Linked DNA regions of Nitrobacter winogradskyi Nb-255. The protein of the gene in region 1 interacts with the protein of each later gene in a pairwise test. Links are inferred from orthologs where the notes say so. Each region holds a gene or a part of one and is shown in the gene's direction. Other genes may lie near its edges. The genes, in order: pheT and secD.

The links.
Region 2: the proteins of pheT (region 1) and secD interact in binary tests that used the Escherichia coli proteins (3 or more experiments, as listed by UniProt). The link is inferred for Nitrobacter winogradskyi Nb-255 from one-to-one orthologs.

Annotation. Positions count from the first base shown.
Region 1 is NC_007406.1:68,479-80,663, reverse strand. What follows is about bases 1,331-4,449. They hold pheT (phenylalanine--tRNA ligase subunit beta), read left to right. Parts: upstream 1,331-1,730; coding sequence 1,731-4,169; downstream 4,170-4,449. Other genes in these bases: NWI_RS00340 (ATPase), read right to left, coding at 4,297-4,449; pheS (phenylalanine--tRNA ligase subunit alpha), read left to right, coding at 1,331-1,734. Also shown: rpmI (50S ribosomal protein L35), read left to right, coding at 1-83; rplT (50S ribosomal protein L20), read left to right, coding at 149-508; more of pheS, read left to right, coding at 652-1,330; more of NWI_RS00340, read right to left, coding at 4,450-4,965; NWI_RS00335 (flavin monoamine oxidase family protein), read right to left, coding at 4,962-6,404; NWI_RS00330 (YiiX/YebB-like N1pC/P60 family cysteine hydrolase), read left to right, coding at 6,644-7,648; NWI_RS00325 (peroxiredoxin family protein), read left to right, coding at 7,754-8,239; NWI_RS00315 (sulfate transporter family protein), read left to right, coding at 8,426-9,166; signal peptide peptidase SppA, read left to right, coding at 9,446-10,423; NWI_RS00305 (integration host factor subunit beta), read left to right, coding at 10,589-10,894; NWI_RS00300 (LapA family protein), read left to right, coding at 11,141-11,488; NWI_RS00295 (phosphoribosylanthranilate isomerase), read left to right, coding at 11,702-12,185.
Region 2 is NC_007406.1:1,928,725-1,945,872, reverse strand. What follows is about bases 4,494-7,364. They hold secD (protein translocase subunit SecD), read left to right. Parts: upstream 4,494-5,065; coding sequence 5,066-6,664; downstream 6,665-7,364. Other genes in these bases: secF (protein translocase subunit SecF), read left to right, coding at 6,681-7,364; yajC (preprotein translocase subunit YajC), read left to right, coding at 4,631-5,032. In the rest of the region: 5'/3'-nucleotidase SurE, read left to right, coding at 1-459; NWI_RS09255 (response regulator), read right to left, coding at 525-905; NWI_RS09250 (protein-L-isoaspartate(D-aspartate) O-methyltransferase), read left to right, coding at 1,166-1,819; NWI_RS09245 (peptidoglycan DD-metalloendopeptidase family protein), read left to right, coding at 1,968-3,329; NWI_RS09240 (ATP-binding protein), read right to left, coding at 3,469-4,443; more of secF, read left to right, coding at 7,365-7,739; NWI_RS09220 (Mth938-like domain-containing protein), read left to right, coding at 7,736-8,122; NWI_RS09215 (phytoene/squalene synthase family protein), read left to right, coding at 8,269-9,129; NWI_RS09210 (serine/threonine protein kinase), read right to left, coding at 9,136-10,236; methylenetetrahydrofolate--tRNA-(uracil(54)-C(5))-methyltransferase (FADH(2)-oxidizing) TrmFO, read right to left, coding at 10,264-11,697; NWI_RS09200 (DUF2189 domain-containing protein), read right to left, coding at 11,889-12,818; NWI_RS09195 (DUF3597 domain-containing protein), read left to right, coding at 13,162-13,536; NWI_RS09190 (GNAT family N-acetyltransferase), read right to left, coding at 13,668-14,039; NWI_RS09185 (NADH:ubiquinone oxidoreductase subunit NDUFA12), read left to right, coding at 14,482-14,892; NWI_RS09180 (FecR domain-containing protein), read right to left, coding at 14,942-16,750. UniProt on the Escherichia coli protein: Part of the Sec protein translocase complex. Interacts with the SecYEG preprotein conducting channel. SecDF uses the proton motive force (PMF) to complete protein translocation after the ATP-dependent function of SecA.

The DNA of each region.
Region 1 (12,185 bases):
AGATTCGTCAGCTCCGCGGCACCCGCGTCCTGTTCAAGACCGACGGCGACAACATCAAGAAATACTTCTTGCCCAACGCCTGACGTCCGTTCGCCGCCTTAACGCGGCATCCCGTATTTAACCCGTTGATTTTGAGAGGAGTTCAGTCATGGCTCGCGTCAAGCGCGGTGTGACGGCTCACGCCAAGCACAAGAAAGTCTACAAGGTCACCAAGGGGTTTTCCGGCCGCCGGAAGAACACCATCCGCGCGGCCAAGGCCGCCGCCGACAAGGCCGGGCAGTACGCCTTCCGCGACCGCAAGCGCAAGAAGCGGACTTTCCGCGCGCTGTGGATCCAGCGTCTCAACGCGGCCGTTCGGCCGTTCGGTATGACCTACAGCCGCTTCATCGACGGACTGTCGAAGTCGGGCATCACGGTCGACCGCAAGGTGCTGTCGGATCTCGCCATCAACGAGCCCGCCGCGTTTCAGGCGATCGCCGAGAAGGCCAAGGCCGCGCTCGCGGCCTGATCGTTATTGCCCGGCATCGATCGCTAACGCCGTCATGGGCCGGGCTTGTCCCGGCCATCCACGTCTATTGATCGTGGATGCGCCGCAAGACGTGAATGCCCGGATCAGGTCCGGGCATGACGTTGTGCAAGTGGTGGCGCTTCATGTCCGATCTCGACGCTCTTCAATCCAATATCCTTGCCGACATCGCGAACGCCTCCGACGAGGCCGCCCTGGAGGCGGTGCGCGTCATGGCGCTCGGCAAGAAAGGCTCGATCTCGGCGCTGCTTGCGACTCTCGGCAAGATGTCGCCGGACGAGCGCAAGACCGAAGGCGCGAAGATCAACCTCGCCAAGGATACGGTGACGCGGGCGCTGGCCGCGCGCCGCGAGGTGCTGAAGGCTCTCGCGCTCGATGCGCGCCTTGCGTCGGAAACCATCGACGTCACGCCCCCCTTGCGCGAGACGCCCGCGGAAGCCGGCCGCATCCATCCGCTGAGCCAGGTGTGGGACGAGGTCACCACGATCTTCGCCGACATGGGTTTTGCGGTCGCCGAAGGCCCCGATATCGAGACCGATGACTACAATTTCACGCGGCTGAATTTCCCGGAGGGCCATCCGGCGCGTGAGATGCACGACACCTTCTACTTCAATCCAAAAGACGATGGCTCGCGCCTCCTGCTCCGCACTCACACCTCGCCGGTGCAGGTGCGTACCATGCTCAGCCAGAAGCCGCCGATCCGCGTCATCTGTCCGGGCCGCACCTATCGGAGCGACTCGGACCAGACCCACACGCCGATGTTCCATCAGGTCGAAGGGCTGGTGATCGACAAGTCATCGCATCTCGGCCACCTCAAATGGATCCTGCACGAGTTCTGCAAGGCGTTCTTCGAGGTCGACAACGTCAACATGCGTTTCCGCCCGTCGTTCTTTCCGTTCACCGAGCCGTCGCTGGAGGTCGATATCCAGTGCCGCCGCGACAAGCACGAGATTCGCTTCGGCGAGGGCGAGGACTGGCTGGAGATTCTCGGCTGCGGAATGGTGCATCCCAACGTGCTGAAGCTGTGCGGCATCGACCCCGAGGTCTATCAGGGCTTCGCCTGGGGCATGGGTATCGATCGCATCACCATGTTGAAGTACGGCATCGCCGATCTGCGGCAGTTGTTCGAGGGCGACGTGCGCTGGCTCACGCATTACGGCTTCAGGCCGCTCGAAATCCCGACGCTGGCGGGGGGGTTGTCGTCGTGAAATTCACTCTCTCCTGGCTGAAGGATCATCTCGACACCGACGAGCCGCTGGAAAAACTCGCCGACAAGCTCACCATGATCGGACTCGAGGTCGAGCACATCGCGGACAAGTCGAAGACGTTCGCGCCCTTCACCATCGCGCGGGTGGTCTCCGCCGTTCAGCATCCGAACGCCGATCGTCTCAGGGTGTGCATGGTCGATACCGGCGAGACCAGCGACAAGGGCGATCCGTCTTACATTCAGGTGGTGTGCGGCGCGCCGAACGCGCGCGAGGGACTGATCAGCGTGTTCGCGCCGCCCGGCACCCATATTCCGGGAAAGAACATCACGCTCGGTGTCGGCACCATCCGCGGCGTCGAGAGCCGAGGCATGCTGTGCTCGGCGGCCGAGCTTGAGATATCGGATGATCACGACGGCATCATCGAACTGCCCGCCGACGCGCCGGTCGGCGCCGGCTACGCCGAATGGGCCGGGCTCGGCGATCCCGTGATCGAGATCAACCTGACGCCGAACCGGCAGGACTGCACCGGCGTGCACGGCATCGCGCGCGATCTGTCGGCCGCCGACATGGGCCGCTTCAAGGATCCGACCATCAAGCCGGTCACCGGCGAATTCCCCTGTCCGGTGAAGGTCACCGTGGAAGATGCTTCGCTATGCCCCGGCTTCGCGCTGCGAATGGTGCGCGGGGTGAAGAATGGCCCGTCGCCGGAGTGGCTGCAAAAGCGTCTGACCTCGATCGGCCTGCGTCCGATCAATGCGCTGGTCGACATCACCAACTTCATGACCTACGACCGCGCCCGTCCGCTGCATGTGTTCGACGCGAAGAAGGTGCATGGCGATCTCACGATACGCCGCGCCCGCGACGGCGAGACGCTTAAGGCGCTCGACGGCCGCATTTATACGCTCGATCCGAATGTCTGCGTCATCGCCGACGACAAGGGCGTCGAATCGCTTGCCGGCATCATGGGCGGCGAGGAAACCGGCTGCGACGAGACCACGACCGACGTGCTGATCGAATCGGCGCTGTGGAGCGAGATCAACATCGCGCAGACCGGGCGCAGGCTCGGCATCAATTCGGATGCACGCTATCGTTTCGAGCGCGGCGTCGATCCCGCCTTCATGGTGCCGGGGCTTGAGATGGCGACGCGGCTGGTGATGGAATTGTGCGGCGGCTCGCCGTCGGAGAATGTCGTTGCCGGACAGGCGCTGCCCGAAGACAGGGTGATCGATTTCCCCTTGAGCGAGATCAAGCGGCTCGCGGCCATCGACGTGCCTCTGGTGGAAGTGCGGCGCATTCTCGGCCATCTGGGTTTCATGGTGGCCGGCAGCGGTCCGGTGGTGAAGGTCGCCATTCCCACCTGGCGCACCGACGTTCAGGGCAAGGCCGACCTCGTCGAGGAGATCGTGCGCATCGTCGGCGTCGACAAGGTGCCGATGACGCCGTTCGATCGCGGAGAGGCTCCGCGCAAGCCCGTGCTGACGTCGATCCAGTCGCGTACGCGCAAGGCGCGGCGCGCGCTGGCGGCGCGCGGCATGGTCGAGGCCGTGAACTGGTCGTTCATCTCAAGAACGCAGGCTGAACTGTTCGGCGGCGGCTCAAGCGAACTGGCACTGGCTAATCCCATCGCGTCCGATCTCTCGGACATGCGGCCGAGCCTGCTGCCGGGCCTCGTCGCGATCGCGCAGGCCAACGCTGACCGCGGCTTTGCCGATGTCGCGCTGTTCGAGGTCGGGCAGATCTTCAGAGGCGACGGCCCGCAGGATCAGTTCATGGCCGCCGCGGGGCTTCGCCGCGGCATCGCCTCGTCGGCGGGCCTTGGACGGCACTGGTCGGGCTCCGCCACGGCTAATGCGCTGGATGCGAAAGCCGACGCGTTCGCCGTGCTGGCTGCCGCGGGCGCGCCGGCCGCCGCCTTGCAGATCGCCACCAGCCATGAATCGAAGAATTTTCCCGCATGGCTGCATCCGGGACGCTCCGCCGCGATCCAGATCGGCCCCCACAACGTGCTCGGCTATTTCGGCGAGCTGCACCCTCGCGTGCTGGACGAGCTGAAGGCCGAAGGCCCGCTGCTCGGATTCGAGGTGATTCTCGACCGTATCCCGGAGGCCAAGCAGAAACCGACGCGCGCGAAACCGGTGCTGGAATTGCCGGCGTTCCAGCCGGTGTCGCGCGACTTCGCCTTCATTGTCGATCGCACCGTGAAAGCAGCCGATATCGTGCGCGCGGCGCAGAACGTGGACAGGAAGCTCGTCTCCGGCGTCACCGTGTTCGATATCTATGAAGGCAAGGGCATCGATGCGGACAAGAAATCGGTCGCGATCGCGGTGAGGCTGCAGCCGCGTGACAGGACGTTCACCGATCAGGAGATCGAGGCGGTGGCGGGGAAAATCGTCGCCGAAGTCGCGAAGAGAACCGGCGGAAGCCTTCGCGGTTAGAGCATTTTCCGGCGAAGTGGATGACCTGTTCGCCGCAAGAAAATGCGACCAGACAATAATTTCTAAAGCGTCTTGACGCAAAGCGGATAGCAGCTCGCATCACGACGCGCCCGAGAATCAGGAACGACTACGCCGGCACGAGATCGCGGTAGGCGAATCCGCCGCGTTCGACAACGTCGCCACATAAGACCTCGAGTCGTTGCGAGAACACCGGCGCGGCGGAAACGAAAGTGTGAAACTCGCCGTTCTCGCCGCACGGATCGATTCCGGCGGGAAGGTCTTCCAGCAGCCGCTCATCGAAGTCGCGGCCGGCGAGCGAACGGTCGAGCTTCGCCAGGTCGACCGAGACCAGACGCGCTTCCAGCCCGCTCGCGATCATCTCGCGCGCGAGCGTCGAGGTCGGCCGGCCCCACAACGGAAACACCGGCGTGATCCCGGCGCCGGCGAGTTTTTGTTCGCGATAGGCGCGGATGTCCGCGAGAAACAGATCGCCGAAAATGATATGCGTGATGCCGGATCGCTTTGCATCCGCCATCGTCCGGGTCATCCGCGCTTCATAGGCGTCGTTCGGGCACGGATCGGGAATCGGCACGACGCGTGGCGACAATCCCGCGGCGGTGAGTTGAGCATCCAGCAACTCCTGGCGAACGCCGTGAATCGAGACGCGTCCGAAGCGCTCGTTCACCGTGGTCAATGCGCCGACGACGTCGAACGCGCCCTCGCGGCGGATTTCATGCAGCGCGAAGGCGCTGTCTTTTCCGGACGACCATGAGATCAGCGCCTTCGGTCGCGTCATCGGGGCAGCGGAAAGCCGAAGGCGTCGTTCCCGCGCCGCGAGGGCGTCCGTCTCTGGGCTCGGGGCTGCTTATGCTTCGACGCCTGTGGCTGTGCCGGCTCCTTTTCCCTGCTCGCGCCGATCTTCCGCAGCGCGGCGTCGGCGGCGCGCTCGCCGCTCTCCCATGCGCCGTTGACGGTGCCCCACAGCGTTTCGTGCGCGGCTTCACCGGCGAGAAACAGGTTGCCCAGCGGCTCCATCAGGATCTTCCGCGACGGATGGCCGCCGGGTTCCGCGGCCGACATTGCTCCGAGCACATGGGGATCGGCGTTCCAGCGGGTCGTGGCAGACTGCTTCACCGCGTCCGCCGCGTCGCTGCCGAACAGTTTCGTCAGCCACTCGGTGGCGAAGGCCGTCATCGCGCTCGTTCCTTGCGCCGACAGATCGCGGCCGAAGCCGCCGGCGATATCAACCGTGCACAACGACGATCCATGCGCGTTCGCCACCAGAAGCGCGGTCTTTCCGTCGCTGCTCTGCTCGATCATGGTCTCGCCGGGTCCGAGGCCGAGCGGGTTATCGGGCAGCCATAGCGCGATGCGATCGTAGCTGCCGAGCGACAGTCTCGCGGCCGCGTCGAGTTGCCGTTTCGGCAATTCGGGCGTGAAGCGGATATGGCCTGAGGTCAGCACGTTGACGGAGACGGTGACGATGACGGCGCGTGTATCGATACGGCCCGCGGACGTCTCGACCGTGAGGCTGCGGCCGGTCCACGTCACCCGGGTGACGGGCGTCGACAGACTGACGGGGACGGCCTGGCCGAGCGTTGCGAGCAGCACGCCAAGGCCTTGCCTGCAGTCGATCGCGACGTTGCGCTCAGGCGCGCTCGCCCGATCCATCACCGAGAGATCTTTCAGGTCCTTTCCGGTGGCGCTGGCGCCGAGCACGAAATCGATGGTCTCGGCCCAGACGTCGAGATCCTCGGGCAGCATCGAGGCGCAGGCGACGTCGACCTTCCTTCGCGCCGCCTCGCCGATGGCGCGCTTGGCGCGCATCAGTGCGGCGAGGAACTGTTCGGTTTCGCCAGCCCGCGCGTTACGCCGCCCGATGCGGATCTTCTGGCCGAGCGGGGACGGAAACACCTCCATGCCGGCGCTTCGCGCCAGCCGGATGATCGGGTTGGTGTCGGGTTCGAATAGCCAGCGCGCGCCGCGGTCGAATGGCGTTCCGAAAGTCGTGGTATCGGTGTGACAGCGTCCGCCGATCCTGCCTGCCGCTTCCAGCACCAGCACGGTGCGGTTCGCGGCCTGAACGCGCCGTGCCGCCGCGATGCCCGCCGCGCCGGCGCCGATCACAATGACGTCGGGGTCGCGCGGCAGCGGCGCGGCCCGCGCGCGACCGATGCTCATTCCCGCCGCACAGCCGGCGGACGCCGAGAGAAAATCGCGGCGCGTTATTCTCATGGCCCGGTTCCCGCACTCAGATGCAGGAATGATCGGCGCGGTGATTCAAAAATCGCTTGCCCCTTGCTGCGCGTTCGGATGCTGGAACGCGGCCAGCTTGCCGCATCACTGAGCCTGCGGCAACCGTCATGGTGAATCAATGGTGATTTCGCGATTGCAGCCATGAACCAAATTGCAACGGGTTCTGTCCATGGTAAGGAGGGAAAACCGGTCAGGCGCGAAACGCGGAGAGAGACTTCATGGGTCTCGTACTCGATACGGTCGGAAAATGGATCGCGGCGTATCTTCAGAAGGAGATACCGGGATACAGGCCGTTCGCGCCCAGCGATCCGGAGCATCTGCGCGACCTGATAGAGGAGGGCGACGTTCTCCTGGTCGAAGGCAACAGCCGAATCTCCGGCATCATCAAATATCTCACGCAATCGACGTGGTCGCACTCCGCACTTTATGTCGGCCCGATCGATGGCGCCAGCGAGGCTGACGGCGAGCCGCATGTGCTGATCGAAGCCAATGTCGGCGAAGGCGTCGTCTCGGCGCCGCTGTCGAAGTATTTTCCCTATCACAGCCGGGTGTGCCGTCCGGTCGGCCTGTCTCACGAGGACCGCGTGACGGTGTGCCGCTATGCCATCAACCGGATCGGCTTCGGCTACGACACCAAGAACATCATCGATCTGATGCGGTACCTGGTTCCGTTACCCTTCCCGCAGCGCTGGCGGCGGCGCATGATCGCGTTCGGCTCCGGTGATCCGACCAAGATGATCTGCTCGGCGCTGATCGCGCAAGCTTTCGGCGCGGTGCGCTATCCGGTCCTGCCGAAGATCACGCGCGCTGGCAGTCGCAGCGCGCGGCGCGAGATCCTGCACATTCGGGATTCTTCTCTCTATATGCCGCGGGATTTCGACATCTCGCCTTATTTCGAGATCGTCAAACCCACGATCGCGCGGGGCTTCGACTATCGCTCGCTGCATTGGGCCGACACGCCGAAGCCGCTCGCTGAATCCGTGCATGGAGAAGATCCGTTTCAGGCCGGAGCCGGCGCTCCGTCGTTTGATCCCGCGCCGCATGATTCGCCGGTGACGGTGGAAGAAGTGAGCGCCGAAGAAAGTGTCCCGCCGCGCGCGCAATCCGAAACTGGAGATACGGCACACATCCGCGGCGCGAGGGCGCGCTCGCCGCGACGCGCGTCCGGCGCAAGACCAACCCATACCGGCGCGACGTTCCACCACGAGCGCAGCCCTCGGTGACGCGATCGCGCATTGCATCGCCGGATCGGCCCGCTATCATCGGTCCATCCGACGCGGGAAGATCGTGTTGGAAACCGGGCCGCGAATGGCCTTGCGAGGCCATCCATGACAGCTGACGCTCCCGCTCCCGAACTTGCCGTTTCGCAATGGTTCAACACGGCCGAGCCCATCACGCTGGCGGCGCTGCGTGGCCGCCCGGTGCTGCTCCATGCCTTCCAGATGCTGTGTCCCGGCTGCGTCGCGCATGGCACGCCGCAGACCCAGCGCGCCCATGAGTTGTTCAAGGCGACCGATCTTCAGGTGATCGGTCTGCACACGGTGTTCGAACATCATGCCGCGATGACGCCGGTTTCGCTTCAAGCCTTCATTCACGAATACCGGCTGACGTTTCCGATCGGCGTCGATGCCGCGGGCGACGGCACACCGCTGCCGGTCACCATGGGCCGCTATGGAATGCAGGGCACGCCGACCAGCATCCTGATCGGCCGCAACGGCCGCATCGTTCATCAGGGATTCGGCCAGCAAAGCGACATGGCGCTCGGCGCCATGATCGCGGCCGAACTCGCGGGCGCGCAGACCTACGCCGCCTAGAGCATGATCCCGACCCGAAGGCCGCGCCAGCGCAAAGTGGAGACCGGTTTTCGGATAAGATCATGCTCAAACAAAAAATTTGCTTGCGCACCGTTTGATCCGTCCAGCGCGAGAAGCCTCGCGCTCTTGCCGGCCGGGGTTGCGGCGTTTATCTGAGCGCAGGGATTCTCCGGGGAACGCTCCGTCATGATCGGCGCCGCTGTCAACGCCCTTACGCAGATTCTTTCGCTGCCGATGCGCGCCATTCTGTGGCGCGTGATCGGGCTGGCGCTGGTGCTGATCGTCGTCGCCGCTGTCGGACTGCAGCGGCTTTTGAGCTGGCTTGCCGGATCGGGCGAAGTCTGGGCGGAGACCATGCTGGGGCCCTCCTTCCACACGCCGCTCAATATCCTCGCCTGGATTCTTTCAATCGCCGCGGGCCTCGGCATCGTGTTCGGCGCGGTGTTTCTGATGCCCGCGATCACCTCGCTGGTGGCGGGCGTGTTCGTCGACGATGTCGCGGAGATCGTCGAGCACGAGCATTACCCGGCCGACCGTCCGGGCGCGGCGCTGCCGATCGGCCTTGCGATGACCGAAAGCATCAAGGCGGCGCTGCTGACGCTGCTCGTCTATCTGATTGCGCTGCCGTTCGTGTTCGTGGCCGGCGCCGGCGTGATCGCGTTCTTCATCGCGACCGCGTGGCTGCTCGGCCGGGAATATTTTGAGCTTGCGGCGATGCGCTTCCGCTCGCCGGCGGAAGCCAAGGCGATGCGCCGCGATAATGCCTCGACCATTTTTATGGCCGGCCTGATCATTGCCGCGTTTGTCGCGATTCCGGTCGTCAATCTGGCGACGCCGCTGTTCGGAATGGCCTTCATGGTCCACTTGCACAAGCGGCTGTCGGGGCCGCGGCCGGAACTGATCGCGCCGGATCGGCGCAGCCGCTAGCGTTGGCAAGGTCGAATATCGAGACGGCGCGGTGTCGTACTCCGGCCATGCTTTCTTCATATTGGGCCGCGATTGGTGTAGCTTGGCGGGCCTCTGGTACCACGCACGCACCGGCGACGGTGTAATCGAGCGCAATCCGGGAGCTTCGCTTCCGATTGAATCAGAAGCGAAGTTCCAGATCGTTGTTTTGACGCGTTTTCTTGACGCGAGCCGATATCTGTCCTCGGGTCAAGCGCGGGGACATGCTTCGCCGGAAAACGCTATGGAGGAGAAATGTCGATGTCGATGGAATCCGACATGATCGTCGATCGTCGCAGGCTGCGCCGCAAGCTCACCTTCTGGCGCGTGGCGTCGGCTTTGATCGTGATCGGCGCGGTCGTCGCGCTCGGCGCTTACGCCTCGCCTTTGGGCGGCAGGCTGACAGGCTCTTCCGCGATCCAGCGCGTCAACATCGACGGTCTGATCCGCAGCGATCAGAAGCGGGTCGAGGCCCTGGAGCGGCTTGGAAAGTCGAAGGCGCCGGCGGTCATCGTCCACATCAACTCGCCGGGCGGCACCACCGCCGGGTCGGAAGAGCTTTATGAGGCCCTGACGCGCCTGAAGGCCAAAAAACCGATGGTCGTGGTGGTGGAAGGGCTCGGCGCGTCGGGCGGATATATCGCCGCGCTTGCCTCCGATCACATCGTCGCGCAGCAAACCGCGCTGGTCGGCTCGATCGGCGTGCTGTTTCAGTATCCGAACGTCACCGAACTTCTGAAAACGGTCGGGGTCAAGGTGGAGGCGGTGAAATCCTCGCCGCTGAAGGCGGCCCCGAGCGGATATGAACCGACCAGTCCGGAAGCACGGGCCGCGATCGACGCCCTGGTGAAGGATTCCTTCGCCTGGTTTCGCGGTCTGGTGCAGAACAGGCGCGGCATGGACGATGCGCAGCTCGAGAAGGTCGCCGACGGGCGCGTTTTCACCGGACGGCAGGCGCTGGATCTCAAGTTGATCGATCAGCTTGGCGACGAAAAGGTCGCGATCGCCTGGCTTGTGGCGGAAAAGAAAGTCGCGCCCGACCTTCCGGTGCGCGATTTCAAGTTGACGCCGCGCTTCACTGATCTGACCTTCATCCGCACCGCTGCGTCGGTGGCGTTTGACGCGCTGGGATTGGGCAGTATTGCGCGGCAGGTCGAGCAGGCCGGGATCGTGCGAGCGGCGGATCGCCTGAATCTCGACGGAATGCTGGCGCTTTGGCATCCCGCGCCGTCGAATTGAGGTCGAGCCGTTCGTGAACAGGCATTTCGCGCTGCGAAAAGCGATGGATGTTGCAACGCAAGCTCTCGCGGCCGGGTTTCCAACGATCCCGAATCACATTTACTGTCTTGACAGTCCTGACCATTTTCACGGAAATGGGCATCCCACGCATGGGCCTTTGTCTCGATGATCAAATCCGAACTCGTTCAGCGCATCGCCGAACATAACCCGCACCTCTACCAGCGGGATGTGGAGAACATCGTGAACGCGATCCTCGATGAGATTGTCGCCGCTCTTGCGCGGGGTGATCGCGTCGAGTTGCGTGGCTTTGGTGCGTTTTCAGTCAAACATCGTCCTGCCCGCGCGGGCCGCAATCCGCGCACGGGAGAACACGTTCCGGTCGACCAGAAAAGTGTACCGTTTTTCAAGACCGGCAAGGAAATGCGTGAGCGGCTCAATCGTGACAATGCGACGAGCGAAGCGAACGCATAGTGCCCCGAATCCGAAGTTCGCCTTGTTTTCGCGGCCTCGCTCCTGGGCGAACTTCGGATTCGGGACACTAGCAACTCTATGAATCTAGTGTAGCTTAGGTTCATAGGTTCGCTTGAAGGACTCGCTGGGAAATTGAAGCGAACTTCTGAACCGCTACACTAGGAACGTCCAGGGGAGCGGCCCCATCAATCGGCAAGCGAACCTGTCAGCATGAGTGCCGGCTGACGCAGCGTCGCGAGAGAGATCATGCGCAAATTCCTGACCGGCCTGATCCTGATTCCGCTTGGTGTTATTTTCATCGTGTTCGCGTTCGCCAACCGCCGTTTGGTCACGGTGACGTTCGACCCCTTCGGCGGGTCCGACCCTCAGACCGGCGTCACGCTGCCGCTGTTCATTCTGATCATCTCGGTGGCTATTTTCGGCGTGGTCGCCGGCAGCGTCGCGACCTGGGTGGGGCAGCGCCGCTGGCGCTACGCGGCCCGTCAATACGAATCGGATGCGCGGAAAGCGCATGTGGAGCTTGCTGATTTGCGATCACGCTACGAGTCGCAAGAGGTGACGCGGCTGCCGGAACTGACCCGGCGGGCCGGGTAGCGGTGTTATAGCGCTGTCGAGCATGTCCTCGGGCTTGTGACCCGCATCCCGCGATCGCCATGATTCTGCGTCCCCGTCGCAAAGGGAAAGAACGTTCGGGCCGCGTCCACGCAAGCGAGACAAGCCGCTTGCGACGTTGTAGAACCGGCCCATCGCGCTGATTGCAGCACGCCGGCCTGCCATTGGTCGGGTTGTGCCGGACCATTCGAGACCATGTCATTGATCGTCAAGATATGCGGCCTGTCCACCCCTTCGACGCTCGATGTGGCGTTGCAGGCCGGCGCCGATATGGTGGGATTCGTGTTCTTTCCGCCGTCGCCGCGGCATCTTGAGCTTGCGCGCGCGCAAGAGCTCGGCGCGCAGGTGCGAGGCCGGGCGGCCAAGGTCGCGCTGACGGCCGACGCCGATGATGAGACGCTCTGCGGCATTATCGAGGCCTTGCGGCCGGATCTGCTGCAACTGCACGGCAAGGAAACCGTGCCGCGCATCCGCGAGATCAAGCGGCGCTTCGGCCTGCCGGTGATGAAGGCGATCGGCGTCGAGATCGCCGCCGATCTTGCGGACCTGCCACGCTATGCCGCTGTCGCCGACCGCCTGCTCTTCGATGCGCGTCCGCCGAAGCACGCGACCCGGCCGGGCGGGCTCGGCGTACCCTTCGACTGGCGTCTTCTGACGAATCTGTCCGTCGATATTCCAT
Region 2 (17,148 bases), 1.9 Mb from region 1 along the record:
TATTCCGGCACCGTCGCGGGGGCGCTCGAAGGCACGATGCTCGGACTGCCGTCTTTCGCGCTGTCGCAGGAGTTCAGCATGGAAACCGGCGACAGGCCGGTGTGGGAAACCGCGCGGACGTTCGCGCCGCAAATCCTCCGCAGGGTGATCGAGATCGGCATCCCGAAGAACACGGTGGTCAACGTCAATTTTCCGGCCTGCGCGCCGGAGGATGTGGCGGGGGTGCTGGTGACGCGGATGGGCAAGCGCAATCTCGGTTTTCTCAAGATCGACGAGCGCCGCGACGGCCGCGGCAACCCGTATTTCTGGATCGGGTTCGAGAAGGCCGACGATGCGGACACTCCCGCGTCGGGCTCCGATCTCGCGGCGATCGCGGGGCAATGTGTTTCCGTGACGCCGCTGCGGCTGGATCGCACCGACGAAGCGTTCGCCGCGATCCTCACCGCGAAGCTCAAGTAGGACGCCTGCAATCCACGTCGGATCAATCTCGCTTCGGATTTCATCAGAAGCGGAAAGGCTCTGTCTCAGGCCACGGCGCTGCCCTTGAGCGTGCTTCGGATCACGGCGGCAAGGCCATCCATCTGGAAGGGTTTCTGCACGGACGGCCGGTTGCAATACTCCGGCGGAAGCCCTTGCGTGCCATAGCCTGTGGCGAAGATGAACGGACGGTTGCGGCCTTCGATGACCTCCGCCACGGGAGAAATCAGCTTCCCGTTGACGTTGACGTCGAGAATCGCGATGTCGAAGTTCGTCGTACGCGCGAGTTGGAGAGCCTGCTCGATGTCGCCAGCCTCGGCGGCGATGCTATAGCCGAGTTCCTCCAGCATATCCGCAACCATCATGCGGATCATAACCTCGTCTTCAACGAGGAATACGGAGCCGCCGGATGGCTTCGCTGATTCCATGTTGGAAATCCCGCCTTGTCACCAACGCAGGGTCGCAAATTATGCGACCGAACGCAATCCGTGTTGTCGCCTAGGGCAAGGTTGTCGCACCAGCATGCCGCGCTGCAAATCGGGAGATTCCCGGACCGGCGGAATTCGTCACGCCGGTTCTTCGCCGGAACAAATACTTGCCTCGCCGGATTGACGAGGTGGGTGATCTGCGCAGATTGCGTTAATGATAACCGCTCGGCCAAGCGCCGGCGCTCGAGAGTTCGCCCGTCATGCCCCCCGCCGATCATCCGCCGCCTGAAAAGATGATGTTTCAGCTTAACCTGCGGCGACGCGGCATCAGCGATCAGCGTGTGCTCCGCGCGATGGATAACGTCCCGCGCGATGCTTTCGTCGAACAGGGCGATCGCGAGGACGCATGGTGCGACACCGCGCTCGGCATCGCCTGCGGCCAGACCATCAGCCAGCCGTTCGTCGTGGCCTACATGACCGAGCGGCTGGAATTAGGGGACGATCAACGGGTCCTGGAGATCGGCACGGGTTCGGGTTACCAGACCGCGATCCTGTCGCGCCTCTGCCGCGAGGTCGTGACGGTCGAGCGGTATCGCGTGCTCGCCGATCGCGCGCGCGCCCGGTTGAAGCATCTCGGCTACGACAACGTCGAGGTTCTGCTGGGTGACGGCTTCGACATTCCTGGCGAGGCAGGGCGGTTCGACCGCATCATGGTGACCGCGGCGATGGAGCAGATACCGGAGGCGCTGACGGCCAGGCTTGAGCCCGACGGGCTTTTGATCGCGCCTGTCGGACCGCAGAGCGGACGGCAGACCCTGATCCTGCTGCGGCGCGCCCCCGCCGGAATGATCCGCAAAGAGCTGATCGACGTCCGCTTCGTGCCGGCGCTGCCGGGCATCGCCCGCGAGCTCTGATCCTATCGGGTCCGAGGTTCGGCCGCGGCCGTAATCAGTTTGTCCGGCGATGTTAACTTTCGAGGCCGTGACGTGTCACGGTGAAAGGCTTTGTTTACTGGGACGGTGTTTATTCAAATTTAGTCGTGTTGCGTACGAGTGAGTAACCATGTCCCGTGTCGTCGAGTTGCTTTGCTCGCGCCGCGTACCGCAGGTAGCGGTGCTGGCGCTGGTGTCGATCGGTTTTGCCGGGTGCAGCGCGGATATGTCGACGCGCCTCGCGCAGTTGGACAGCGGTCCGCAGCAATCAAATCGCTTTGGCTGGCAGCGAGAGACCACCGGCACGGTGGCCGCGGCGCCTGCGGCTCCGGTGGAGCGCCGCGAGTTGCACCAATATTCGCGGCCCCCGTATCGGCCCCACTCCGACTATCAATCCCAGCCGCTTCCGCCGATCTCGACGCCGAAGTCCTATCCGGTGGCATCGAGCGTGTCGGTGAGCGGGCGCGGTCCCGGTTCATATACGCCTCCCGCGCGTGCGATCGAGTCTGCCCCCGCTGTCGCGGCGCGGGACGGCTGGAATCATAAGGGCGGCACGCCGATCATTGTCGGGACCAGCGATACGCTGGAAGGACTGTCGCGCCGGTATGGCGTGTCCAGCGCTGAAATTCTCAAGGCCAATGGCTACCGGGGTCCTCGCCAGTTGCAGCCCGGCCAGCGGCTGATCATTCCGAAGCGCGCAGCGGTGGCGGAAACCCAGCCGGCTCCGGCCGCGAAGCCGGCGGTCGTCGCTACGGCTGCGTCCGGCGCCACCCATCACGTCAATCGCGGCGACACGCTGATGAACATCGCCCGCCGCAATCACATTTCTGTCGGGGAACTTGCACGCGCGAACGGATTACCACCGAGCGCGAAGCTGAAGATCGGCACCAGGATCACGGTGCCGACCAAGGTCGCCGCGGTGTCCGCGCAACCTGTCGCCGCTCCGGCCGCGCCTCCCGCCGTTGCACCCAAGCCCGCGCCCGCACCCGTGGTTCACGCCGCCGCCGCGACCGCAGGTCCGGTTCAGAAGGTCAACCTTGCGGCTGCGACCGCGACGCCTGAAGCGGCCGTGGTTAAACCTTCGGTGAAAGCCGCGGAGGCGACCGGCGCTTTGCCGACTTTCCGCTGGCCTGTGCGTGGCCGCGTGATCACGGCCTATGGCGCCCGGACCAACGGGAAATCCAATGACGGCATCAATGTCGCAGTGCCCGAGGGTACGCCGGTCAAGGCCGCCGAGGACGGAGTCGTTGCTTATGCCGGCAACGAACTTAAAGGCTACGGCAATCTGGTCCTGGTTCGGCACTCCAACGGCTACGTGACCGCCTATGCCCATGCGCGTGAATTGATGGTGAAGCGCGGAGATTCCATCAGGCGCGGCCAGGTCATCGCCAAGTCGGGCCAGTCCGGCGAGGCGGGGTCGCCGCAGCTTCACTTCGAGATCCGAAAAGGATCGACGCCGGTCGACCCGTTGAACTTCCTGAACGGCGCATGAGGCTGGATGCCCCGGAGGCGGTGCGTTGCGCTTGCGATGCTTTGCCGATCCGGGACCGAAACGATCGCTGCGCGTAGGCGGTCCCCGTTCAGCAGCGCATCAACTGTGCCGCGCTACATCCGCAGAATAAGCTCGAAGGCTATCTCGCCGCGAGCCGCACGCCGAGCCGTCCCGCAAGCTCCTGCGTGAATTGCCAGGCAACCCGGCCGGAACGCGAGCCGCGCGTGGCTGACCATTCCAGCGCCTCCCGCTCCAGTTCGGCGTCGTCGAGCCTGATGCCGAAGTGGGAGCAATAGCCGCGCACCATCGCGAGATACTCATCCTGGCTACAGCGGTGAAAGCCGAGCCAGAGGCCGAAGCGGTCGGACAGCGAAACCTTTTCCTCGACGGCCTCGCCGGGATTGATCGCCGTCGATCGCTCGTTCTCGATCATGTCGCGCGCCAGCAGATGACGGCGGTTTGACGTCGCGTACAGGATGACGTTGTCGGGCCGCCCCTCGATGCCGCCCTCGAGGGCGGCCTTCAGCGATTTGTATGAAGCGTCATTGCCGTCGAAGGACAGGTCGTCGCAGAAGACGATGAAACGAAACTCGGATGAGCGAAGCAGTTCCATCAGGCCGGGCAGGCTCTCGATATCCTCGCGGTGAATTTCGATCAGCTTGAGCCGTCCGCCGGCCTCGGCGTTGATGCTGGCATGTGCCGCCTTCACCAGCGACGACTTGCCCATGCCGCGCGCACCCCAGAGCAGGGCGTTGTTCGCGGGCAGGCCCCTGGCGAAGCGGGCAGTGTTTTCCATCAGGATATCGCGCATCCGGTCGATGCCCTTGAGCAGGGTGAGATCGACGCGGCTGACCTGCGAAACCGGCGTCAATCGACCGTCGGGATGCCAGACGAATGCATCGGCTCGGGTCATGACGGCGTGATTGTCGATCTGCTCGGTGGCGGCGGTCATGGCGGCGGCGATCGTTTCGAGAGCGCGGGCGATCCGGTCCGCGGCATCTCGCCTCGCGGCCGCTTTCGGACCTTTCGTCGCGCCGGCCCGAGGAACGGAACGGGCCCCGGGCGTTTGGAGAGGGGGCTTTCGAAGGCTGGTTTTCCGCGACTTTCTGGCCATCTTTGTCTTTCCCGACCGCGCACCCTTAGCGGGGCGACCGCGCTCCCGCAAGCCGCGGAATAATGTGGCTCGATCAAGGGGCTGGCGGCGTTGCAATTGGGACCGTGGCCGTTATAGTCCGCGCGAATTTGCTCTTGATCGGCCCGACTCTGTGCTCTCGCCGGTCTGATCCCAAGGAATGGCCCGTATGTTCATTACCCCCGCCTTTGCTCAGGCCGCCGGCTCCGGCGACGCCAACAGCCTGTTGATGTCGCTGCTGCCGTTCGCGTTGATCTTCATCATCATGTATTTCCTGATCATCCGGCCCCAGCAGAAGAAGGCGAAAGAGCACGCCGAACTGGTGAAGAACATTCGTCGCGGTGACACCGTCATCACATCGAGCGGCCTGGTCGGAAAGGTCACCAAGGTGGTGGATGACGAGCAGATCGAGTTCGAAATCGCTGATGGCGTCCGGGTACGGCAGATGCGTCAGATGATTTCGATCGTTCGCGCGAAGGGCGAACCCGCCAAAGGTGAAGCGGCAAAGGGAGCCGCCAAAGCCGATGGCGCTAAAGGAAATGGCTCCAGGGACGACACCGCCGCGAGCTAGGTGATCATTCCTCGAATCTGACGAGTTATCTCGATGCTGTACTTTACGCGGTGGAAGGCGCTGACGATCATCGTGACCGCTCTCGCGATCTGCCTGTGCGCCGTACCGAACTTCTTTCCGGAGGCGCAGGTCAAGACATGGCCGAAATGGGCGCAGCGCCACCTCGTGCTAGGTCTTGACCTTCAGGGCGGCTCGTATCTGCTGCTCGAGGTCGATTCCAACTACGTCAAGAAAGAGAAACTCGATCAGGTTCGCGATGACGCGCGCAAGACGCTGCGCGACGCCCGGATCGCTTATACCGGCCTTGCCGCCAAGAACGGCGCCGTCGAGGTCCGTATCAGCAAGGAAGAGGAATTCCAGACCGCGCTAGCCAAATTGCGTGAACTGTCGCAACCGCTGGGAGGTCTGCTCGGCTCCAGCGGCCAGCGCAGCCTCGAAGTCAGCAGCGCTGACGGCGTGATCCGCATGACCGTGCCGCAGGCCGCCGTCACGGACCGTATCCGCCAGTCGGTCGAACAGTCGATTCAGATCATCGAGAAGCGCGTCAACGAACTCGGCACCGTCGAGCCGTTGATCCAGCGTCAGGGCGCCGACCGCATTCTGGTGCAGGTGCCGGGATTGCAGGACCCGACGCGGCTGAAGGAAATCCTCGGCAAAACCGCCAAGATGGACTTCCGGATGGTCGATTCCAGCATTCCGCCTGATCAGGCCGCACAGGGGCGGGTGCCCGGCGATTCCGAAGTGCTGATGAGTTCGCAGGCGCCCAAGACGCCTTACGTGGTCCGGAAGCAGGTGCTCGTCTCCGGTGGAGATCTGACCGACGCCCAACCGGGGTTCGATTCGCGCACCAGCGAGCCGATCGTGACGTTCCGCTTCAACAGCAACGGTGCGAGAAAATTCGCGCAGGCGACGACCGAAAACGTCGGACAGCCGTTCGCCATCATTCTCGACAACGAGGTGATCTCGGCGCCGGTCATCCGCGAGCCGATTACCGGCGGTTCGGGTCAGATCTCCGGTAATTTCACGGTGCAGGAGGCAAATGACCTCGCGATCCTGCTGCGCGCCGGCGCGCTGCCGGCGCCGCTGACGATCATCGAGGAGCGCACCGTCGGACCGGGGCTCGGACAGGACTCGATCGAACAGGGCGAGCTTGCCGCCTATGTCGGCTCGATCATGGTGATCCTGTTCATGCTGCTGACGTACCGGTTTTTCGGGGTGATCGCGAATATCGCGGTCGCCATCAACGTCGCCATGATTTTCGGCGTGCTGTCGTTGTTGAACGCGACGCTGACGCTGCCCGGTATAGCCGGCATCGTTCTGACGGTGGGCATCGCCGTGGACTCGAACGTACTGATCTACGAGCGTATCCGCGAGGAACTGCGCGCCGGCCGCACCGCGATTTCGGCCATCGACGCCGGCTTCAAGCGGGCGCTGGCGACGATTCTGGATTCCAACATCACGACCTTCATCGCCGCCGCTGTGCTGTTCTATATCGGCACCGGTCCTGTTCGCGGCTTTGCGGTGACGTTCGGCATCGGCATCATTACAACGGTGTTCACCGCCTTCGAGGTGACCCGGCTGATCGTCGCAACGTGGGTGCGCTGGAAGCGGCCGCAAACCGTGCCGATTTGATGACGCGGAGCCGGCTGTGACTCAATGGATTTTGATCGGGCTCGGTGCCCTCATCGTTGTACTGACCATCGTCAGCTGCTTCGGCCTGCTGCCGTCGCTGCGGATCATTCCGGACGACACGAAGTTCGATTTCACGCGCTTCCGTCGCATCAGCTTTCCGATTTCCGCCGTGCTTTCGATCGTCGCGATCACGTTGTTCTTCACGCATGGCCTGAATTTCGGCATCGATTTCAAGGGCGGCACGCTGCTCGAGGTGCAGGCCAAGTCTGGCGAGGTTGATATCGCCAGCATGCGCGCGACGCTGAGCAAGCTCGATCTGGGCGAGGTCCAGCTTCAGCAGTTCGGCGGCCCGACGGATGTGCTGATCCGCGTCGCCGAGCAGCCGGGCGGAGACGCGGCGCAGCAGGAAGCCGTGCAGAAGGTGCGCGGCGCGTTGGGCGAAACCGTCAACTATCGTCGGGTCGAGGTGGTCGGACCCCGCGTGTCTGGCGAATTGCTCGCCTACGGCATGATCGGTCTGATCCTGGCGATCATCGGCATTCTGGTCTATCTCTGGTTCCGGTTCGAGTGGCAGTTCGCGCTCGGCGCGATGATCGCCAACGTGCACGATATCGTGCTGACGATCGGCTTCATGTCGATTTCGCAGGTCGACTTCGACCTCACCAGCATCGCGGCGCTTTTGACAATTCTCGGCTACTCGCTGAACGACACGGTCGTCATCTACGACCGGATCCGCGAGATCCTCCGGCGTTACAAGAAAATGCCGATGCCCGAACTGCTCAACGCATCGATCAACTCGACGCTTTCGCGCTCGATCATCACGCACGTCACGGTGACGCTGGCGCTGCTCGCTTTGCTGCTGTTCGGCGGACCTGCGATCCACAGTTTCACCGCGGTGATGACGTTCGGCGTGGTGCTGGTCGGCACCTACACCTCGATCTTTATCGCGGCTCCGATCCTGATCTATCTCGGCGTGGGCGAGAGCCGCGCCGATGTCGAGGAAAAGCCTGCCAAACCCGAAAAGCCGGTCAAGTCCGAGAAGCTGGCCAAGTCCGCGAAACCAGCAAAGCCGTGAGCGCTGCTCCGCCGGAGGTGCCGCACCTTCCGCGGCCCGCCGCGATCGAAGCCTATGGCAACGGCGGCTTTCGTTTCGATACCATGTCGCATCGCGGCTCGCTGCTTTGCCTGCCCGACGGTGTATGGGCGTGGCCGGTAGCGCGAGCGGATGACATCGACCGTCATGCTCTGGCGCGCGTGTTCGAAGGCTCGGCCGCCATCGACACGTTGCTGATCGGCACCGGAATAAATGTGTGGCTTGTTCCTCCCGAGCTGCGCGCGGCCCTGCGCCGCGTGAGCATCGGCGTGGACACCATGCTCACGGGTCCGGCGATTCGCACATACAACATCATGCTGGGCGAGCGGCGCAGGGTGGCGGCGGCGCTGATAGCCGTACCATGAAGACCTCACCGCATCGGCAGCGCCTGACGGCGCTGATAGCCGTACCATGAAAACCTCACCGCATCGGCAGCGCCTGATGGCGCTGATTGCTGTATTGTGGCGAGCATCATATCGACGCGCTCCGTGGCGCGCGTGATTGCGATGTCATGAACGATACAACAAGGAACACGTCCGCTGCGTTTTGTGCGGAACTGGTGCGCACCCACGACTTCGGCAACTATGCGACGACGTTGTTCGCGCCGCTCCGTAGCCGCCGCGCGCTGCTGGCGCTTTACGCGTTCAACGTCGAGATCGTCAGGGTGAGGGAGCAGATCACCCAGCCGTTGGCGGGAGAAGTCCGCCTGCAATGGTGGATGGATATGCTCGCGGGCGCGGGACACGGCGGCGTCGAAGGCAATCCGGTCGCGGCGGAACTCCTGCTCGCGATCCGGGAGCACGATCTTCCGGTCGCGCTGTTGCAGCGTCTGATCGAGGTGCATCAGTTCGATCTCTACAACGATCCGATGCCGGACATCGCGGCATTGGAACAATATCTGGCTGATACGTCGTGCGCGCTGTTCTCGCTCTCCTCGCGTACCATCGGACAGCGGCCGGACGAGACGGATCATCTCGCGCGACACGCCGGTCTTGCCTGCGGTATGGCGCGGGTGATCGCGAACTTCGGTTTCTACGCTTCGCGGCGGCAGTCCTATGTGCCGCTCAAGCTGCTGGAGCAGCACGGCGTCGATCTGGAACAGATGTTCACGGGGCGAGACGCGCCTTCGGTTCGCGCGGCGATTCGCGGACTGGCTGAGGAAGCGCGATCGCATCTGAAGGTGGCGCTGGGCCTGCTGTCCGACCTGCCGCCAGATTCTCGCGGTGTCTATCTTCCGCTCGCGCTTGTGCGCCGCGCACTGGACGATGTCGGCGGCGCTGGCATTAATCCCTTCATGCCACGGCCGATATCGCGGTTGCGTGTCCTATGGACCATGTGGCGAGCGTCGCGCTCGAAGGCATTTCGCGGTTGAGCAGGATCAGGACGGCAAGGCCTGGTCGGTCGATTCGAAATTGAAGCGGTCGCGCAGGTTTTTTCGGCTCTCAAGAATGCCGCGCAAGAACTCGCGATCCGCGGGACTCGTGATCAACGGCTCGATCAGGTCGATCTGGTTCATGGCGATGAGTTGCAGGATTTCGGTGCGCACCTTGCCGCCGGCGCCGCGTGGAAGGCGCGCCACGATCTGGATGTGCTCGGGCGGTTTCGGCTCGCCTGCGGCGGCAAGCGTGGAGCGCAACCGCGCTTCGAGTCCGGGCAGGTCTGCCTCGACAAAGGCGTAAAGCCCGACGCCGCTGCGGCGGTCAGCGAAGGCAACGATGGCGGCGTCGCGCACCGCGGGATTTTCCCTGATGCGCGCGACCAGCACGGGAGCGTCGTTGACGAGACGCCGGCCGCCGCCTTCGCGGTCGGTGAAACTGAACAGGCCGCGCGTGATGACCTGGTAGACCTTCTTGCCGGTCATCAGCCATACACGCGCGATGACCGACTTGCGCGCGAGCATCTTGCGCTCGCGTGGCGTCAGGGCGTTGGGCGCATAGGTGCGCTTGTGCTTGAGAAGATGCCGCAGGTCTTCGTAAGCCGCGATGCGAAACAGGCGCGATCGCCGTTTGAAGCAAGCAGCAAGCTGGAAGTCCGTCAGGTAGGCGTTGCCGTCGCTGCCGCGCAGCCAGTTCTGCTCCTTGGCAAGATCATTGTGGCAGATGCCGGCGCGATGCAGCTTGCGCAACGCCGCCTTGGCCGAGCGGAAGTAGGATGGGTCGCCGTGGGGTCTCGCGAGATGCAGCGCCACGCCATCGATGAAGTCTCGCACCAACGCGCTGCGTCCGCTCCACAACAGCCTTGGACCGACGCCGAGATCGCGAGCGAGCGTCAGCGCCTCGCGCTCACGTTCGAACAAATGCCTCGCGACAACATACGACCACCACGGCACCTGATCCAGCCGCCGCAGCACCGCGTCGGCCTCGCCGGAGGTTGTCCGAAAACGCCCGCGCTCCACCGTCGAAAACACGTCGCGTTTCAGTAGGACTCCTTCGGTCCAGTTCGTGGACAGGAATGCTGCGTCCTGCTTCGGAAGGGGCATGATAATCCTGGAGGTGCCGTGTTGAACCTATGCCGCGGCTGCCGGACGAAGCGCATCCGCGATCCAGCGATCGAGATCCGACAGCGCGCGCGCGCAGATCGCCTGTTTCTTTGCGATCGTCTTTTCATTGCCGCGCAGGCGCGTGCCGTCAGGCTTCCTGGTTGGCGGATCGGCGAGCGGAGGAAACAATCCGAAATTGATGTTCATCGGCTGGAACGAGCGGGGGCCCGTGTCGATGGTCTCGATGTGGCCGCCGGTGATGTGGCCGAGCAGCGCGCCCAGCGCCGTCGTCTGCGGCGGGGCTTCAAGCGTGCATGATCGTGCATCGGCTGCCGCGTAGAGTCCCCCGAGCAGCCCGATAGCGGCGGATTCCACGTAACCTTCGCATCCGGTCATCTGTCCCGCGAAGCGCAGCCGTGGCTCGGCGCGCAGCCGCAACCGGACGTCAAGAAGCTTTGGCGAGTTCAGGAATGTGTTGCGATGCAGGCCGCCGAGGCGGGCAAACTCCGCGCCTTCAAGGCCGGGAATGGTGCGAAAGATTCGCGTCTGCGCGCCATGCTTCAGTTTGGTCTGAAAGCCCACGATATTGTAAAGCGTGCCCAGCTTGTTGTCCTGGCGCAATTGGACGACGGCGTAGGGCTTGGTGGCGGGATCGTGCGGATTGGTGAGGCCGACCGGCTTCATCGGACCATAGCGCAGCGTTTCCCGGCCGCGTTCGGCCATGACCTCGATCGGCAGGCAGCCGTCGAAGTAGGGGGGCGCGGTCTCCCAGTCCTTGAAGTCGACCTTCTCGCCCTCGAGCAGCGCGTCCACAAAGGCGTGATACTGCGCTTCGCTCAGCGGACAATTGATGTAATCGGCGCCGCTGCCGCCAGGACCAGCCTTGTCATAGCGGGACTGGAACCAGGCTTTCGACATATCGATGGAGTCGCGATGGACGATGGGTGCGATCGCATCGAAGAAGGCGAGGGCGGACTCGTCGGTCAGTGCGCGGATCGCAGCCGCGAGAGGCGTCGAGGTCAGCGGCCCCGTGGCGACAATGACGTTGCCCCAGTCCGCGGGCGGCAGGCCGTCGATCTCGGCACGGTCGATCTCGATCAGCGGATGGTTGTCGAGAGCTTCGGTGACCGCGGCGGAAAAGCCGTCGCGATCCACCGCGAGCGCGCCGCCTGCAGGAACCTGATTGGCATCGGCGCATCGCATGACCAGCGATCCGAGCCGGCGCATCTCCGCATGGAGGAGTCCGACCGCATTGTTGGAAGCATCGTCGGACCGGAACGAATTTGAACAGACCAGTTCCGCAAGGCCACCGGTCCGGTGCGCCGCGGTCATCCGGTGGGGCCGCATCTCGTGCAGCACGACCCGAACGCCCTGAGCGGCGACCTGCCAGGCCGCTTCCGAGCCGGCCAGGCCGGCGCCGACGATATGGACGGTGGCGCGGGAGGATTCAAACTGTGTCATGGACGAAGGGGTAGCGCGTTTCTCAGCCAAAAGGAACGCGTTAACGCGGGTCCGGCGCTTTCAACCCTGACGGTATTCGCGTCCGCATTGGGGCTATGGTCTGCCCAGGAATCTCGCCTGAGGACTGTCGACACGCAACGGCCACCTCGATTGGCATCGAGGCGGCCTTTGCGAGAGCGAACGTCTTCCGATCAATCCGCACTATCGAAGAACCGGTGCTTGCGCCCGTAAGGCGGGAACAAGACGGACGGGAAATCGGCTGCGTAGCGTTTTTCCTTCTCCGTTTCACGAGGCTCGTGCGCCGACGAGGTTAAAGGACTCTCGATCGCCTTGCGATAGAGATGCCACGTCGCATGACCGAGCAGCGGCATGACGACCGTGAGGCCCAGGAAGAAGGGGATCGACCCGAGCGTCAGCAGCACGGCAACGATCAGGCCCCATTCCGCCGCCGCTATCGGGTTCTTCGCCACCACGCGCAACGACGTCAAAATGGCATCCGTCATGTCAGCGTGTTGATGAAGCATCAGCGGGAACGCCACAATGCTGATGCACAAGGCCACGGCTGCGAACAGGAATCCGACGCCGACGCCCATCATGAGCATCTGCAAGCCTTTGGTCGTGGTGAAAACCTGCGTGAAGAAATCGGGAATGACCGCCGCCGGGGTGTTGCCGAAAGTGGACACATAGATCGCGCGAGCTGTCGCCAGCCATATAAAGAAGATGACCAGCAGCAGACCGCCCAGTCCGAGCATCGACCCGAACGACGGCGCCCGCAGCACGCTGAACGCATGCCAGGCGGAGGCTTCTTTTCCGAGTTCGCGCCGATAGCTCAGTTCGTATAGGCCGAGCGCCGCGAACGGCCCGATCAGGGCGAAGCCGGCGGCGAGCGGGAACAGGATCGGCAAGACCGAGTAGCCAAGCGCTATCCGCGCCAGAACGATGCCGATCACGGGATAGATGACACACAGGACGATGGCGTGGCTGGGAACCGCTTTGAAGTCTTCCCAGCCCAGCCGCAATGCATCGAACAGATCGGATAAGCCGATGTGACGGACCACAGGTCTGTCCGCGCCGGCCATTCCCGAGTGCGACGTGACGTCGACAGGATAAGAGGTGGCCATGTTCGTTGTCTCCCTTTCGCGGGGTCGATCTCTGGCCGCCGGAAGGCGGCGAGGTCGCCCCTTCGGAAACGATCACGATCAAGACCAGACGCGAAGGCAAGCAACCTGGTCCTGCCGCGACCTGTATTGTCACCATTCTAATTCCGATCCGTGGTCTTAGTTGCTCACGGTTGAGTGACTTTTCTACCTTTGGCTTTGGGGCGGATGGAAGCCGGGGGAGGCCGGCATCGTTCGCATTGGCAAGCCGCGGTGAGCCGGTTACTCTTTTGACGATCCGGCGGAAACAGATGCGGGATTTCCGCTTTGTAGTCGGCACAAGGCCAAAGCTATTGGGAGCGGCATAATGAGCATATTTGGAAAGATCATGGGCGCCATCTTCGGCTCGCACGCTGAAGCGGCAACACCGGCGGGAGAGTCAGGCAGCGGTACTGCGCCTTCGCCGGAGGGCTCGTCCGCCAAGAGCGTCGACGTCGCGGCCATTCTCGACAAGGCTGTCGCCGCCAAGAAGGAGAAGCTGGCATGGCGAACCTCGATCGTTGATCTGATGAAGGCGCTTGATGTCGACTCCAGCCTGAGCGCGCGCAAGGAGCTGGCGAAGGATCTGAAATATCCGGGCGATACCAACGATTCCGCGGCGATGAATGTCTGGCTGCATAAGCAGATGATGGCTCAGCTCGCGGCCAACGGGGGCAAGCTGCCGCCCGACATGAAGCAGTAATCCGACAGACGAAGTTAGCTCTAGGATTCGGAACGAAGTGGACGCCGGTTCGCGAAAAGAAACGGCGTTAAGCCAGCATGTGAAATCCGCTTCTGATTGAATCAGAAGCGGAACTCAGGTCTCTCGTTGCCTCACAAATTCGGGCGCAGCAGATCAGCGTAATCCGGATTCTTCTCGAGCCAGGCTTTCACGAAGGGGCATTGAGCGCTGGCCCTGAATTTATCCGCGCGCACCTGATCCAGCGCGCCCTTCACCAGTTCCGAACCGACGCCCTTGCCTTCGAGTTCGGGCGGCACCTGAGTGTGGGTGAAGACGAGGACACCATCCAGGAATCGGTAGTAGGTCGCGGCAACGAGCCCGTCCACTTCGAGTTCGTAGCGATGTTTTTCCATGTTGTTGACGACTTCGGACATTTCGCAGCCTTTATTCTTTCCTGCCTGAGAGGCAACATTCAAAGTTTTCGGGAGCCAGTCAACAACAGCGGAGCGTCTGCGGCCTGCCATTGCTGAGCCTGCGGCCCGCGCGATCAGCGCCGGACCGGGCTTGGATAATAGAATGGGTTATAGCGTTTTCGAGCGAAGTGGATACCGGTTCGCGTGAAGAAAACGCGTTAAGAGGCTCTAAGACGTGCGAGCCGAAGGCGCAACCCGCTAGAGTCCTCCGCCACTTCATGGAAGCGGTGAAGGGCTCCATCTTTCTTTATGTTTTGACGCGTTTTCTTCACATGAACCGGATTCCATCCTCCGGTCTGGCCCGAGGACATGCTGCGCTCGAAAACGCTATAATTCACGCCCGTTTAGCGCTGCGGGCGGCGGCAGGGTCCGCGCTATTTGGCCGCGTTTGGCTGGACAAGGCTGCGGCGGGATGTCATCAAATCGAAACAGAATGATAATCGCGCGAGCCCTTGCGGGGGTTCGTGACACCCCCTGCGACGGATTTCCGGCAATGAAGCAGTTTTTCCTCAAGCTTTTTACCTGGTGGAACGGCCAGACTTTCGGTACTCAGCTTTGGACGGCGCGGTTCGGTGAACTCGTCGGCAGGGACAGCGAGGGTAACTGCTATTACCGGACGCGAGGCGGACGGATCGACCCGGCGCTTGGCTTCGAGCGCCGCTGGGTGATCTATAATGGTTACACGGAAGCCACCCATATTCCGCCGGAGTGGCATGGCTGGATTCATCACGTTGTCGATGTTCCGCCGACCAAGGAAGACTACCAGCCGCGCGAATGGCAGAAGCCGCATGTGCCGAACATGACGGGGACACCGGCGGCCTATCGACCGTCCGGCTCGACGCTGGCGAGCGGCCGCCGTCCGAAGGCGACCGGCGATTATCAGCCCTGGACGCCCGGCCAGTAGAAACACCCGCATCCAGCGCGGGGACGCACCAGCATTTACGCGGGTGCTGTCACTGTTTGGTAGCCGCGAAAATGCCGCTGCCGAGATAGCCGTCGGCGCCGGAGATTCCGACCCGTCCGCCCATCTCGCCGACTGGGTTATTCACGCCCTGGAAAAAGCTGCCGTCGATGGCCATCTGACGGCTGCCGGTATCGCCGTTGAGCGTGCCGCCGAAATTGCGCGGGTCGGTGTTGAAGTTCACGGTGCCGGAATAGTTCGTGCCGTCGAGATTGGTCACGCTCACCGCGCCAGTGCGCGCCCCGAAATTGACGGTGTTCGAGAACCCGCCGGCGACGAATCCTGCATTATTCACATTGGCGACGACATGGCCGGTGTAGGTTGCGGCGCCTGTCGTCGGCACGTCGCCGATACTGCCCACGGGCCGACCGGCGACCCAGGTGCCGACGGTTGTCTTATATGATGTAGGCGCACTGGTGCTGGTATCGCTTTCATCAGCCATCCAGAAACCCCAGCGTGTGTAGTCACACTGGCACGGTGTCAGGTTCGGAATTGCATCGGCAACGACCTCGTGTGTCGCGATGCCGTTGCCGGAAACCAGAATGCCGCTGACCTTCTTGCCGTTGACCTCGTGGTTCTCGGGCGTGTTCGCGTAGAAATTATCTTTGTCTACATAGACGCTGTCAGCGGGGCCGGTCGATCCCTTGGATCCGAACTGAAACAACTCGTGCATCGTCTCGGTGAGTTGCGTGAACGGGTTGTTCTGATCGTAACGGTAGGTGTCCAGACGAGCCTGGACGCGCTTGTTGGCGGTGTCGAGGGTGATTTCGGCGGTTCCGGTGACGGGATCGATATTGGTCGGGCCTTCGTAGCTTACGCCATGCTCACCGTTCTCACCGTGACTCGAGTAATATTCGCCCTCACTTGAGCTTGTGTAGACCAATCCGCCGACATACCCGCGCAGCGGCCCGGGCGGATTGTTGTTTGTCGGAGGCGGGATATTGTTCGTCGGGGGAGGGTGGTCGCCGCCGGGCGGATGATCATGCGCGATCTGCTGCGCCCCGGTCACCTGATTGGATGTCTGGATCGCTTCCGTGAAGGCTGACGTAATCGCATTGATCTGCTGGATAATGGTGGGCGGGTTGGGAGAGGGCGGAGCACCCGAGCCGGTCACCAGTCCGCCGGGTGATCCGGTCGCCTTGTGCTCGGCGGCGGCGACATTCTTCGCCGAAGCCGAGCCCGCGCGCGCACCGCCCGTTTGACCGGCGGCGCTCTGGAACGATGCGATCAACTGCTGCACGAACCCTGGCGGCGGCAGGCCGGGGGGCGAAGGGGGGCCGCCGGCTTGCGTCTGGGTGAATTCGCCGGCGCCGAGGGTGACGGTCTGGCCGCCGGATGAGACAGTCATTCTGCCGTAGCCGGCATAGATGCCGCCCTTGCCGTCGGTCATCATCACGCCGCCGCGAATGCCGATCAAGGCCGTTCCGGTCTTGATTTCCGCGTCGCCGCTGTGGCTGATCTGGCCGCCTACGAAACGCAGCGCGCCCTTGCCGAGCGTGGCCGCCAGTTTGCCGGTGTTGGCGTTGGGGTCATAGACGTATTCATCGATTGTGAGGTCGCTGTTCGGGCCGATGGTCATCGACGTCTTGTCGAGAAACAGCAACTGCACCGAGCCGCTTGACCTGGTCTGGATACGCTCCTTGTGGGCGATCGACTGGCCGATGGTGATGGTCTTCAGGTTGGCGGTGGCGGCGGGATTGACCGCCGATGCCGTGCCGACCTGCTGAGCCTGCGCCGCCGCGCCCCCGAGCGCCAGAGCCGCCGCCGTCATCGCGATCCAATGCGCCCCCGCCCGGGTCATGGCAACTCCTGACACTCAGAACAGACAAAGTCCGGCCAAGTATACTCTTGAATAATCCGAATGCGCCAACCCCAGATCGTCTACCAGGTCACGATCCGCAGGCGATTGATGGCATCTGTTGCCGTAAATCCACGGTGCGCCCCAGCCTTCTGCCTGATGGAAATCAGCAGCGAGGCTCCGGGTGTCTTGATGCTTTTCACGTAAACCGGCCTCGATTTCGCTCCATAACGCTATTGCCTACGGAATCAAGCGAGCTCAGCCGCTGCCGCCAGTGGACGCGGAGCAGGTCGCCCTTTCCCCGCCGCAATCGACGTGTTAACCGGATTGCCGCGAGCGGCTTGGAGCCTTTAATCCCTGTACAATGGTCCGGCCCTGATTCGAGCCTCACAAAGCCGCGC